Flexistipes sp.: one gene and its partner. Each later gene encodes a partner of the first gene's protein in a complex. Links are inferred from orthologs where the notes say so. Each region holds a gene or a part of one and is shown in the gene's direction. Other genes may lie near its edges. The genes, in order: groL and metK.

The links.
Region 2: the proteins of groL (region 1) and metK are in contact, whole or in part, in a cryo-EM structure (PDB 8P4O), measured with the Escherichia coli proteins. The link is inferred for Flexistipes sp. from one-to-one orthologs.

What each region holds. Positions count from the first base shown.
Region 1 is NZ_JAXKVW010000001.1:191,575-194,440, reverse strand. It holds groL (chaperonin GroEL), read left to right. Parts: upstream 1-541; coding sequence 542-2,191; downstream 2,192-2,866. Other genes in the region: UMU13_RS00845 (pyrimidine 5'-nucleotidase), read left to right, coding at 2,764-2,866; UMU13_RS00850 (HIT family protein), read right to left, coding at 2,271-2,687; groES (co-chaperone GroES), read left to right, coding at 237-527; leuC (3-isopropylmalate dehydratase large subunit), read right to left, coding at 1-10.
Region 2 is NZ_JAXKVW010000007.1:96,529-106,132, forward strand. Bases 4,376-7,175 are described here. They hold metK (methionine adenosyltransferase), read left to right. Parts: upstream 4,376-5,098; coding sequence 5,099-6,253; downstream 6,254-7,175. Other genes in these bases: tsaB (tRNA (adenosine(37)-N6)-threonylcarbamoyltransferase complex dimerization subunit type 1 TsaB), read left to right, coding at 4,376-4,389; rimI (ribosomal protein S18-alanine N-acetyltransferase), read left to right, coding at 4,379-4,858; UMU13_RS06620 (DUF465 domain-containing protein), read left to right, coding at 4,818-5,036; UMU13_RS06630 (dihydrolipoyl dehydrogenase family protein), read left to right, coding at 6,270-7,175. In the rest of the region: tRNA pseudouridine(55) synthase TruB, read left to right, coding at 1-857; rpsO (30S ribosomal protein S15), read left to right, coding at 934-1,203; pnp (polyribonucleotide nucleotidyltransferase), read left to right, coding at 1,205-3,304; dut (dUTP diphosphatase), read left to right, coding at 3,341-3,775; more of tsaB, read left to right, coding at 3,814-4,375; more of UMU13_RS06630, read left to right, coding at 7,176-7,655; folK (2-amino-4-hydroxy-6-hydroxymethyldihydropteridine diphosphokinase), read left to right, coding at 7,727-8,221; UMU13_RS06640 (cytidylate kinase-like family protein), read left to right, coding at 8,212-8,922; UMU13_RS06645 (PPC domain-containing DNA-binding protein), read right to left, coding at 8,897-9,325; hisS (histidine--tRNA ligase), read left to right, coding at 9,466-9,604. UniProt on the Escherichia coli protein: Catalyzes the formation of S-adenosylmethionine (AdoMet) from methionine and ATP.

The sequences.
Region 1 (2,866 bases):
TTTTTCCCATTTATACACCTCGGTTTAGTCTGATGCAGGAGAATATAGTGTATTTTCTGTTTTTTTTCAAACAAAAGTTTAGTTTTACCAAAAAAAATTCAACTAAACAAAAATAAAATTTTTAAAAATTTTCTCTTGATTTTTTTTACATGATTTATATAAATATAAAAGCTGTTAGCACTCGTTGATGGTGACTGCTAATAAAATAAAATATAAAACAAAACAAGGAGGTAGAAATGGCCAAAATCAAGCCGCTCCACGACAGAGTTTTAGTAAAACGGGTGGAAGCAGAAGAAAAAACAGCTTCAGGTATCATAATTCCTGATAGTGCTAAGGAAAAGCCCCAGGAAGGCGAAGTGATAGCTGTAGGCGAAGGTAAAGTTTTGGATAACGGTAGTAAAGCAGAGTTATCTGTAACAACCGGGGACAAGGTACTTTTCAGCAAGTACGCGGGAACGGAAATTTCATTGGATGATGAAGATTATCTGATAATGAGAGAAGACGATATCTTAGGAATTATTCAGTAATTGGAGGTGAAAAGATGGCAAAAGCAATAACATTTAGCGAAGAAGCAAGACAAGCTATTTTAAAAGGTGTAGATAAACTTGCAAATGCAGTAAAAGTAACATTGGGTCCCAAAGGAAGAAATGTATTAATTGAAAAAAAATTCGGTTCTCCGACAGTAACAAAGGACGGAGTCACTGTTGCCAAAGAGATTGAGCTGGAAGAACCTTTGGAGAACCTTGGAGCCCAGATGGTTAAAGAAGTGGCTTCCAAGACAAGTGATATAGCAGGTGACGGTACAACAACTGCTACAGTTCTGGCACAGGCACTGTATAAAGAAGGTATCAAAAATGTAGTTGCCGGTGCCAATCCTATGGAACTTAAGAGAGGAGCTGAGAAAGCGGTTGAAAAAGTTGTGGAAAAGCTGTCAGGAATATCCAAGACTATTTCTGATAAAAAGGAAATCGCCCAGGTTGGTACAATCTCCGCAAACAATGACTCAGAAATCGGCGGAATTATTGCAGACGCTATGGACAGAGTGGGCAAAGACGGTGTTATCACAATAGAAGAAAATAAATCCACTGAAACAGTACTGGAAGTTGTTGAAGGGATGCAGTTTGACCGCGGTTATCTTTCCCCCTATTTTGTAACCGATGCTGAAAGTATGGAAGCTTCCTTTGAAAACGCATATATACTTATCTATGATAAAAAAATATCAAACATGAAAGATGTTCTCCCTGTGCTTGAGCAGGTTGCAAAACAAAACGCTCCGTTTGTAATAGTAGCCGAAGATATCGAAGGTGAGGCGCTGGCCACTCTTGTTGTTAATAAACTCAGAGGTACATTGAACTGTGCTGCGGTTAAAGCTCCCGGTTTTGGCGACAGAAGAAAAGAGATGCTTAAAGACCTGGCTGTGTTAACCGGTGGACAGGTGATCAGTGAAGATGTTGGTCTTAAACTTGAGAGCGCTCAGTTAAGCGATCTTGGTAAGGCTAAGAAAATTACCATTGATAAAGAAAACACAACTGTCGTAGAAGGCGAAGGTAAAACTGAGGATATCCAGGCAAGGGTTAATCAGATTAAAAAACAGATCGAAGATTCAACAAGTGATTACGATAAAGAAAAACTTCAGGAGAGACTTGCCAAGCTTGTCGGCGGTGTTGCTGTAATCAAGGTTGGGGCTGCTACTGAAACAGAAATGAAAGAGAAAAAGGCAAGAGTTGAAGACGCTCTCAATGCTACAAAAGCAGCCGTTGAAGAAGGCATTGTTGCAGGCGGCGGTGTTGCACTTGTAAGAGCAATGAAGGTCCTTGACGAGTTAAAGCTGGAAGGCGACGAGCAGATCGGTGCCGATCTTATAAAGAAATCGCTGGAGTTTCCTCTCAGGCAAATTGTTGAGAATGCCGGATACGAAGGGTCTATAGTTGTTAACAAAATCAAGGAAGCAAAAGATGATAACTATGGATTTAATGCAGCAACAGAAACTTATATGGACTTAATTGAAGCCGGTGTTATTGATCCTACCAAAGTTACACGTAGTGCTCTGCAAAATGCGGTATCCGTTGCAACTCTCATGTTGACAACAGAAGCCACAATTACAGAAGTTCCTGATAAGGACGATAAGTCCGGCGGTGCACCCGATATGGGCGGCATGGGCGGAATGGGAGGCATGGGCGGAATGATGTAAGCCCGGCCTTCTTTCAGATATTAAAAAAGGGAGCCTGAATGGCTCCCTTTTTTTGGTTTTGACAAGATTTATGAACAGACTATCTGTTTAATACATCGGCAATTTTCTTCGCGAATTTACACATGTCATCATCAGAAGCATACTTTTTCTTTTTCATGGAGAATCTTATATTGTCATCCTTAAACCTTGGAACAATATGAAGATGGGAGTGAAAAACCTCCTGACCTCCTGCTTCTTCAACATTCTGAATTATATTTATTCCGTCGCACTTAAGCGCCTGTTTAATTCCTTTGGCTATTTTCTGGGCAACGGGGTATGTTTTTTCCCCAACATCCTCAGGAGCATCCAGAATATTGTTGAAGTGTTTTTTGGGAATAAGCAATGTATGCCCGTAGTTAATTGGGTTAATATCCAGTATTGCAAAAAAGTCATCGTCTTCATAAACTCTTTGACAGGGGATTTCCCCTTCCTTCATTTTACAAAAGAGACAATCCATGTATGCCCTCCTATTACTTAATTGACAGTATTATCTTAATAATTTAGTATTATAAAAAACAAAAGTAAAGGAAACTATGCAAAATTATGTATTTGATCTTGATAACACCCTTTATCATCCGGACACAGGAATTCTGGAGGAAGTAAACCACAGAATAAACAGTTTCATGATTCATAAGG
Region 2 (9,604 bases), on another replicon or contig:
CATTTCAGACGGTCAATAAGGTAAAAAAACTGCTTGGTGCCGATAAATGCGGGCACACAGGAACTCTTGACCCTTTGGCCGAGGGTGTACTGCCCGTTTGCGTAAATCAGGCAACAAAGTTTGCCGATTATATTATGGATTCTGAAAAAGAATATGTGGCCGAATTATGTTTCGGTAAAAAGACAGACACAATGGATAAAACCGGGAGCATTTTGGAGGAAAGACCACACTGTAAAATTGATGAAGAGAAATTCCGGAAATTGCTGGAAAATTTTACCGGTGATGTGAATTTAAAGGTTCCATCATATTCTGCAGTTAAGCTTAACGGGGAAAGGGCATATAAGCTTGCCAGAAAAGGTGAAATAGAGGACGCAGGATACAGAACTTCGAAGATAAAAGAAATGGAACTGCTGAGTTTTGAATTTCCCGTTGCGGTTTTACGTATCAGATGCAATAAGGGTACATACATAAGAAGCTTAGTAGACAGATTAGGCGATGAAAGCGGATGTCTGGCATATATGAGCGGACTTGTGAGATCATCCAACGGCAGTTTTCATATGAAAGACTCTTTTTCGCCTGGAGAAATCGAAAAATGTATCGAAAACGGCGATTATTCGTTTATGAAGAATGTGAATGATATTTTAAACTGGCCTGTTGCAGTTGTGAAGGATGAAGCTGTTGACGCTTTGATGAACGGGAATGCTCCTGATAAACAGGGGTATTTAAAGCTTCCTTTAGAGCAGGGAGATAACTTTTTTATACAAAATTTAAAAGGCGAAATACTGGCCTTTGGCAGGAAGATGAAAAGAAGCAGAAAACCGATTAAAGTTGTTAAGGTGTTCAAAAATAAACTTTAATTCGAATATTTTGATAAAATTATTGTAAAATAAATTTTTTTTTGATAGAATTTTCGTTTTTACAAGGAGGTGTAAAATGGCTTTAGCAAAAGAAGAAAAGCAGGAGATTATGGAGAAATTTAAGGTGCATGACAATGACACAGGTTCTCCGGAAGTTCAGGTGGCACTTTTAACCAATAGAATAAAAGACCTTACTGAACATTTTAAAACTCACCCGCAGGATTATCATTCAAGAAAAGGCCTGTTGATATTAGTCAGCAAAAGAAGAAAGCTGCTGGATTATCTTAAAAAGAAAAATTACAACAGGTACAAAAAATTGATAAGCAATCTGGGAATAAGGAAGTAATATGGAAAACAAAGAGAAGATTTACGAAATCGTGCTCGGGGAAAACTCCGAGCCGATTTATCTGAAGACGGGCTGGAAAGCCAAACAGGCTAATGCCAGCATTTGGGCGCAGCATGGTGATACTATTGCGCTGGTTACCGCCACGTGCAGCAATAAAGCACCTGAGGGGATAGATTTTTTCCCCCTTACAGTGAATTATTTCGAAAAATTCTACGCAGTGGGCAAAATACCGGGAGGTTTTTTTAAGAGAGAAGCTAAACCTTCTGACAGGGAAACCTTAATATCAAGGTTGATTGACCGCCCTTTAAGGCCTCTTTTTCCTGACGGTTTCAGAAATGAAACCCAGATTGTGGCTATGGTGGTTTCAAGTGATCAGGTTTGCTCAAGTGATATTCTGGCACTCAATGCTGCCAGTGCTTCACTGATGATTTCCGATATACCTTTTAACGGGCCTGTCGGTGCCGTGCGTGTGGGAAGAATAGACGGTGAGCTTGTGTTGAATCCTAATGCAGGAAAACTTGATGAGCTTGAAATGAATATAACTGTTGCCGGTACGGAAGATGCTATTGTAATGGTCGAGGCCGGAATGGACATAGTTTCTGAAGATGAAGTTATTGATGCTCTGGAGTTCGGTCATGAAGGAATCAAAAAAATAATAGCCGTTCAGAAACAGATGAGAGATGAGTTGGGCGGGGAAAAAATCAGTTTCAGTGATTTCTCCACTCCGGAAGATTTGGTGGAGAAGGTTAATTCCGAAATAGGGGATAAACTGAAAAAAGCTGTAATGATTCCCGGAAAACAGGAAAAATACGATGCTATTGACGAAATAAAAGAGGAATATCTTGAAAAAGTCAAAGAGGAACTAGGTGAAGAGGAATTTGCTGATAAATCCAAACTTTACAACGATGCTTTTTCTGCTGTGGAAAAAAATGTATTTAGGGAAGTTACACTCAATTCCGGGCAGAGAGTTGACGGCAGAAAATACGATGAGATAAGACCGATTGATATTGAAACAGGCCTCCTTCCAAAAGCACACGGTTCGGCTCTTTTTACAAGAGGTGAAACACAGGCGCTTGTCACCACAACTCTGGGAACGAAAATGGATTCTCAGATGGTGGATGATATTGAAGGAGAAACTTCAAAACGTTTTATGCTTCACTATAATTTTCCGCCTTACTGTGTGGGTGAAGTCGGTTTTATGAAACCTCCCGGCAGAAGGGAGATAGGTCATGGTGCACTTGCCGAGCGCGCTCTTCAGTATATTCTCCCCGATGAGGAGAGTTTTCCTTACACCATGCGCATTGTTTCGGATATTCTTGAATCGAACGGCTCATCTTCGATGGCATCGGTGTGCGGAGGAAGCCTTGCACTTATGGATGCCGGTGTGCCTGTTAAAGATGCCGTTGCAGGAATTGCTATGGGGCTTATCTATGAGAAGGGCAAATTTGCCGTTTTGACAGATATAATGGGTTTGGAAGATCATCTTGGAGATATGGATTTTAAGGTTACCGGAACTAAAGATGGTATTACAGCTTTACAAATGGATATAAAGATAGAGGGACTATCCCGCGATATCTTGAAAGAGGCTTTACAGCAGGCAAAAGAGGGCAGACTTTACATTCTCGATAAAATGAATGAACAGCTTCCTTCACCAAAAGAGCTGCCTGATAACGCTCCAAGATTTGAAAGAATCAATGTAAATCCTGAGAAGGTTGGGCTTATTATCGGACCTTCCGGGAAAACGATTAAAGGCATTATAGACGAGACCGGTGTAGCTATAGATATACTTGACGGTGGTATCCTTAATATCTTTGCCACGGACAAGGAATCTATTGAGAATGCCAGAGAAAAGATTGAAGCTCTGGTGCAGGAGCTTGAAATTAACAAGGTTTATACCGGTAAAGTTAAAAAGGTTATGGAATACGGCGCTTTCGTAGAACTTCTGCCTGGTGTGGAAGCACTTCTTCATGTGTCTCAATACAGTAAAGAACGGATTAAAAGTATTGCAGATTACCTGAAGGTGGGAGATGAAGTTAAGGTGAAATACCTGGGCAAAGACGAGCGGGGCAGACATAAAATAACCAGAAAAGATATGGAATGAATTTAAAGGTGTCTCAGGACACCTTTTTTTCTTGGTATGAAAAAAATTAACGTTAAAATACAAAAAACAAAAGACAGCAGGGTTCCTGTTTACAAAACCGAAGAATCAGCCGGGGCAGATTTATTTGCTGCAGAAGCGGGAATTGTGAAAGCAGGGAAAATAAAACTGGTGAAGACCGGTGTATCTTTCTCTATTCCGGAAGGATATGAAGCCCAAATCAGACCCAGAAGCGGTTTGGCCTTAAAAAAAGGGGTAACAATACTTAATACGCCCGGCACCATTGATTCTGATTATCGTGGTGAAGTAGGGGTAATTTTAGTGAACTTTGGTGATAACGACTTTGTCTTCAATACAGGAGACAGAATTGCTCAGGTTGTATTTTCAAAAGTTTACAGGGCTGAATTTACTCTTTCTGACGAGTTGGATACAACAGAAAGAGGATCGGGCGGTTTCGGACATACGGGTTTTTAAATCTTGACTATAAAAGGTAATTAGATAATATTAAGCTAATGAACTCATTGCTAATCGACACTTCATGGGGAAATTTGTCCTTATCGCTGGTAAGAGAAGGCGAGCTTATTTCAAACATATCTCTGAAACTAAAAAACAAAATGAATGAGATGCTTCTGGAGGCAATAGATTACTGTTTGAAAAGTGTGTCTATGCAGCTGCGTCAGCTTGATAGTATTACAGCTGTTATCGGTCCGGGGTCATTTACCGGAATAAGAATCGGCGTTTCTTCAATTCAGGGCATTGCAGCAGGATTGGAAATAAAACCTTCAGGGATCTCATCTCTCGATGCGGCTGCGCTGGTTATCAATAAATCAAAAAGCAGAATAGCGTGCAAACTGCGCGGAAAAACCTTCGCCCTAAGGGAATACGATTTTGAGAGGGGGAAATATTCTGAATATCAGAATGTGACCGAAGATATGATAGATTCTGATATTGTTTTGATTAATACGAAGAATTCAGGTGATGTTGATCTTAGCAAGGCAATAATGCACAATAAATTTTCACAGTTTTTAAGAGACTGTGTTCCTTTTTATATGACTAAATCCGAAGCGGAGCTCAAATTTGGTAATTGAAGCTGATATCTCACATATAAAGCTGATTGCTGAAATAGAAAAGGAAAACTTCCAAAAGCCCTGGTCATATAATTCTATATATGAAGAGTTTATGAATCAAGATTCCGCAATTTATGTTTTTCTCGAAAAAAATCAGGTTGCAGGCTACCTTATTTACAGATGGATGTTGGATGAGGTGGAGCTTTTGGATATTTCTGTAAAAAAGGATTTCAGACGCTGCGGGATTGCAGATAGATTGATGGAGTTTCTTATAGAACAATCAAAAAGTTGTCATATTTTCCTTGAAGTTAGACAGGATAACGCTCCTGCATTAAATCTTTATAAAAAGAAGGGCTTCAGGAAAATTGGATTGAGGAAAAATTATTACTCACAAGGTATCGACGGATTTGTTATGAAATTATATGTACAAGGGGTGCAAGATGTTAAAAATGAATCAGGGTGTTGTGCAAGAGCTGTTGGAATCCAATAAGGAATTTAAAGAACTCTTTGACGAACATGTGAAGCTTGAGCAGGACTTGGAAGCGCTTTACAGCTTGAAATACATACCACCTGAGGTTGAGCGGAAGATAAAAGAGATTAAAAAAATCAAGCTCAGGGGAAAAGACAGGATGGAACAGATTATTTCCGAGCATAAAAAATCCAGTTGATTTATTCGTTTACTGGGGATTGTAATTGCCGGTAACTTTTTAATAAATGCAAGAGGTGTTGAATGGATAAGAAAAAGTATGTATTTACATCAGAGTCAGTGACAGAAGGTCATCCGGATAAGATTGCGGATCAGATTTCCGACGCCATCCTTGATTCCATGCTGAGTGAGGATCCCTTCAGCAGAGTGGCATGTGAGACAATGGTGACAACGGGGCTGGCAATCGTAGCCGGAGAAATTACTACACGCACATATGTTGATATTCCCGGCGTTGTCCGCGATACAGTAAAGGAGATAGGCTATACAAGGGCAAAATACGGTTTTGATTATGAGACCTGTGGTGTGATGACGAGTATTGACAAACAGTCTCCTGATATCGCCCAGGGGGTTGATACCGGCGGAGCAGGTGATCAGGGGTTGATGTTCGGTTTTGCATGTGATGAAACCGAGGAGTTAATGCCTCTTCCGATAATGCTTGCTCACAAAATTTGTATGCAGCTTTCCGATGTCAGAAAATCGGAGATACTGCCTTATCTGCGTCCGGACGGTAAATCGCAGGTTACTATAGAGTACGACGGCTTCAAACCGGTGAAAGTGGATACCGTTGTGGTTTCCACCCAGCATGCCGATGATATAAAACTTTCCGATTTGAAAGAGGATATAGTTGAGAAGGTTATCAAACCTGTTATCCCCAAACATCTGCTTGATGATGAAGATATCACATATCATATCAATCCCACCGGCAGATTTGTTGTGGGGGGTCCGATGGGAGACTGCGGACTTACGGGCAGAAAAATAATTGTGGATACCTACGGAGGCTCCGGAAGACATGGAGGCGGATGCTTTTCAGGTAAGGACCCTTCAAAAGTTGACAGAAGTGCTGCTTATGGAGCCAGATGGGTTGCAAAGAATATAGTTGCTTCCGGTCTAGCCAGCAGATGTGAATTGCAGCTGGCTTATGCTATCGGAGTGGTCGAGCCTGTATCTGTTTCCGTAAATACCTACGGCACAGGTGCTGTCCCCGATTCAGAGCTGGAAAAAATTGTCAGAAAAATATTTGATCTCACCCCCAAAGGTATTATGGAAGCGCTGGATCTTAGAAAACCGATTTATAAAAGTACGGCAGCCTACGGTCATTTCGGCCGGGATGGTTTTTCCTGGGAAGACACTGCCAGGGCTCAGGATATAAAAGATTTGGCGGGCAAGCTTGGCTCCTAACCAGAACAGGTGAAAAGTGCAAAGTAAATATGATGTTATAGTGATAGGAGCGGGGCCAGCAGGTGTGAACGCCGCTACACAGCTGTCCGCTGCCGGTTTTTCTGTTCTTGTGGTTTCTGAATACATCGGAGGCGGGTATTGTTTCTCGGGCAGTATCATGTCGAACACCGCCCTGTATCTGAGTTATTTGTACAATAAATTTAAGACAAGAACGGTTAATTTTATTGATATACCCGAAGAGGCCGTTAAAGCTCCGTTTGACTTCAAAAAATCCAGGAAGTATGTTGAAAACATCTCCACCAAAATAGTAAAGGCTTTCACCGACCAGCTAAGTGAAGCCGGTTCCGAATTTTTTCAGGGTATTGCTGAATTTGCCGGCAAAGATAAACTTAAAATTCAATCCCGTCAAACCGGTAAAAAGCACGAAGTTAAATTTGGCAAGTGTATTGTAGCCACGGGTTCGTATAACCCTCCCCTTGAAATACCTTCCACAAAAAAGTTCCTATATGCAAATAATATTTTCAATCTTCAGACAGTTCCTGCTTCTGTTGCCGTTATCGGAGGCGGCTTTGTGGGTTGTGAATATGCTACATTTTTCAGAAGATTAGGCTGTGATGTCCATATTGTAGAAAAAACGGACAGAATACTCTCCACGTTTGACCCGCAGGTCACCAAAAGACTGGAAGACAGCTTCAAGAGGAACGGTATTAATCTGAGAAAGAATGCCAATATAGTGAATGTGGAAAAAGTAGGGAATAAGAGTATTCTTTTTTTTGATGATGATGATAATATGGAGGCTGAGGAAATCTTTGTTGCCGTCGGGCGTAAACCTGCTGTGAATAATCTTTCATTAGAGAAAGCCGGTGTCCAAATGAATGAGAACGGTGTGGAGCTTGACCAAAGCTTTAGAACCAGCAATAAAAATATATATCTTGTGGGCGATGCATCGGGAAAAACTATGCTTGTTAACTGGGCATATAAATCCTCTTCATTTGTTGCTAAACATATATCAGGTGTTCAGAGAAAATTTAAATACGAATTTATGCCGAAGGTTTTATACATAGATCCGGAGGTTTCAAGTGTAGGTTTTACCGAAAAGGAAGCCAGACTGAAAGGTTTCTCGCCTTTGACGGTAAAGTATACCTATACAAATCTTGAAAAATCTTTGATAATAGGGTTTAACAAAGGACTGGTAAAAGTGATTTATGACAGGGAAACGAAAAGGATTCTCGGTGCTCATATTTTCGGAAAAGGTGCTTCTGAACTTGTGACAGCATTTACACTTTTAATCCAGTCCGGTATTAAAATCGATAATATTTCCGAATATATATTTAATCATCCTACTTTCGCCGAAGTTCTCAATGAGCTGGGAAATAAAGTGAAGACAAAAGGGGGGAAGTAGGAAGATAGTTAAGTGGTAAGATGGTGAGATAGTGAAGTGGTGAGGTAGAGAGGTAGAGAGGTTGGTTAGGAATGAATACAGTTTTCTTGGGGTTGGGATCAAACATTTATCCGAAAGCCAAAAATCTGTCATCTGCTATCGCAGGGTTGTCTTCTCTTCTGAATATTATCTCCGTTTCAGGTGTTTACAAAAGCCGGTCATTGCTTCTTGATGCTCAGCCGGACTACTTTAATATTGTATTAAAAGCATCAACTTTTATCAATCCTTGTCAGCTTCTTTCTTTTTGCAAAACTATTGAGAAAATAATGCATAGGGATACCCCTTACAAATGGGGACCCAGAAATATTGATATCGATATTATTGATTTTGACAAAAGGATTATTAAAAGTAAATCACTCTTTTTGCCCCATAAAGAGTTCCCGTACAGAACTTTTGTTGTGCTGCCGCTTTTGGAGATTGAGCCGGACTATGTTCATCCGGAGAATCATATTAGTGTTGAAAAAATGTATGATTTATTGGATAATCACAGTGAGATTCATCGTTTGGGAGAGTTAAAATGGCGGTAGTGACAATTTCCAGAAGTTTCGGCTGTTCCGGAGAGAAAGTTGGAGAAGAAGTTGCCGGACGTCTTAATTATTCTATGATTAATAAACAGATTATTGAATATATTTCAATTTTAGCGGATACTCCCTTGGAGGTGGTATCAAAATTTGATGAGGAACAGCATTCGAATATTAACGCCAGGCTTTCCAAATATATTGATTTGTCGATGTTTAAAGAGATGTTTGGCAAAAGCGGCAAAGAACTCAAAGAACCGTTGGCGGAGAAAATTATCGATGAGAAGGAGAAGCTGTTTAAAGAAGATGTCGATTACAGTCCTGTTTTTGACAGCGATGTTTTCAGGCAGATGAGTGAAAGGGTATTTCATTTTATTGCCGATAAGGATAACGCCGTTATTATGGGCAGAGGTGGACAGGTTGTTTTGCAGGAACACCGCAATACTCTGCATATAAGGCTGTATGCACCTGTTTCTAAAAGGGTTGAGTGGATTGCAAGCCGGAGGGATATCCCGAAAAAAGAAGCTTCTAAACTTGTCGAGGATATAGATAAAAAACGAAGGAACTATCTGCAGCACTATTACGGAGAAGATATCAGTGATGACAAACTGTATCACCTGGTTATTAACGTTGATAAACTTTCAGTTTCCGAAGCAGCCGGTATGATTTTGAGTCTTATCGATATCAAAAGCTCCAAAGAAAAAGCTTAGTATCTTCATTAAATTTTCTTACATTGGCATTTTCTCCGGCATATGAGAATATTTCATATTCGAATGCGAAAACCGGTGTATCCGGCAGTAAGTGTCCTCCGATTACGGTAAAATCCCTTTTGGCAAGTGTGATATGGATATGTGCAAACGGCTTGTCATCTTTCAGAGAAATGTTTCCCTTAAGCGAGATAATTTCCATAGGCTCATTGACATGTGTGTTTTCATACGTTCCTTCCTTTTGATTATAAAATGTAATGGAAGCCTTTGTAACACTGCCGATACCGGCAATAAAACCTTCGTGTATATTAAGATTCTTTATTTCATTCATCAGACCGTAATACAGATCTTCATCTTTTTTCAGCCGCCCCTGATAAACGTTGTCGATTCTGAAAATGTTGTACATGGGCACCTCCATTCTTTTAGTTGACAGCATCATAAATCTAACTTATATCTTACAGAGATTTTTTTCAAAATTGTTAAGTTCGCAGTGTTTATACTGCTCTTTATTTAAATTATAACATATAAGATAGCCGGAGGAAATTTTTGTTTAGAAAGGTCAGAGGCTTCAGGGATATTTACGGCGAAGAGATCGGTTACTGGAGAAAAATTGAAAAAGTTATTTATTCTCTTTCCGAGTCGTTCGGCTACAGCGAATATAAGATGCCGGTGCTTGAAAAGGCGG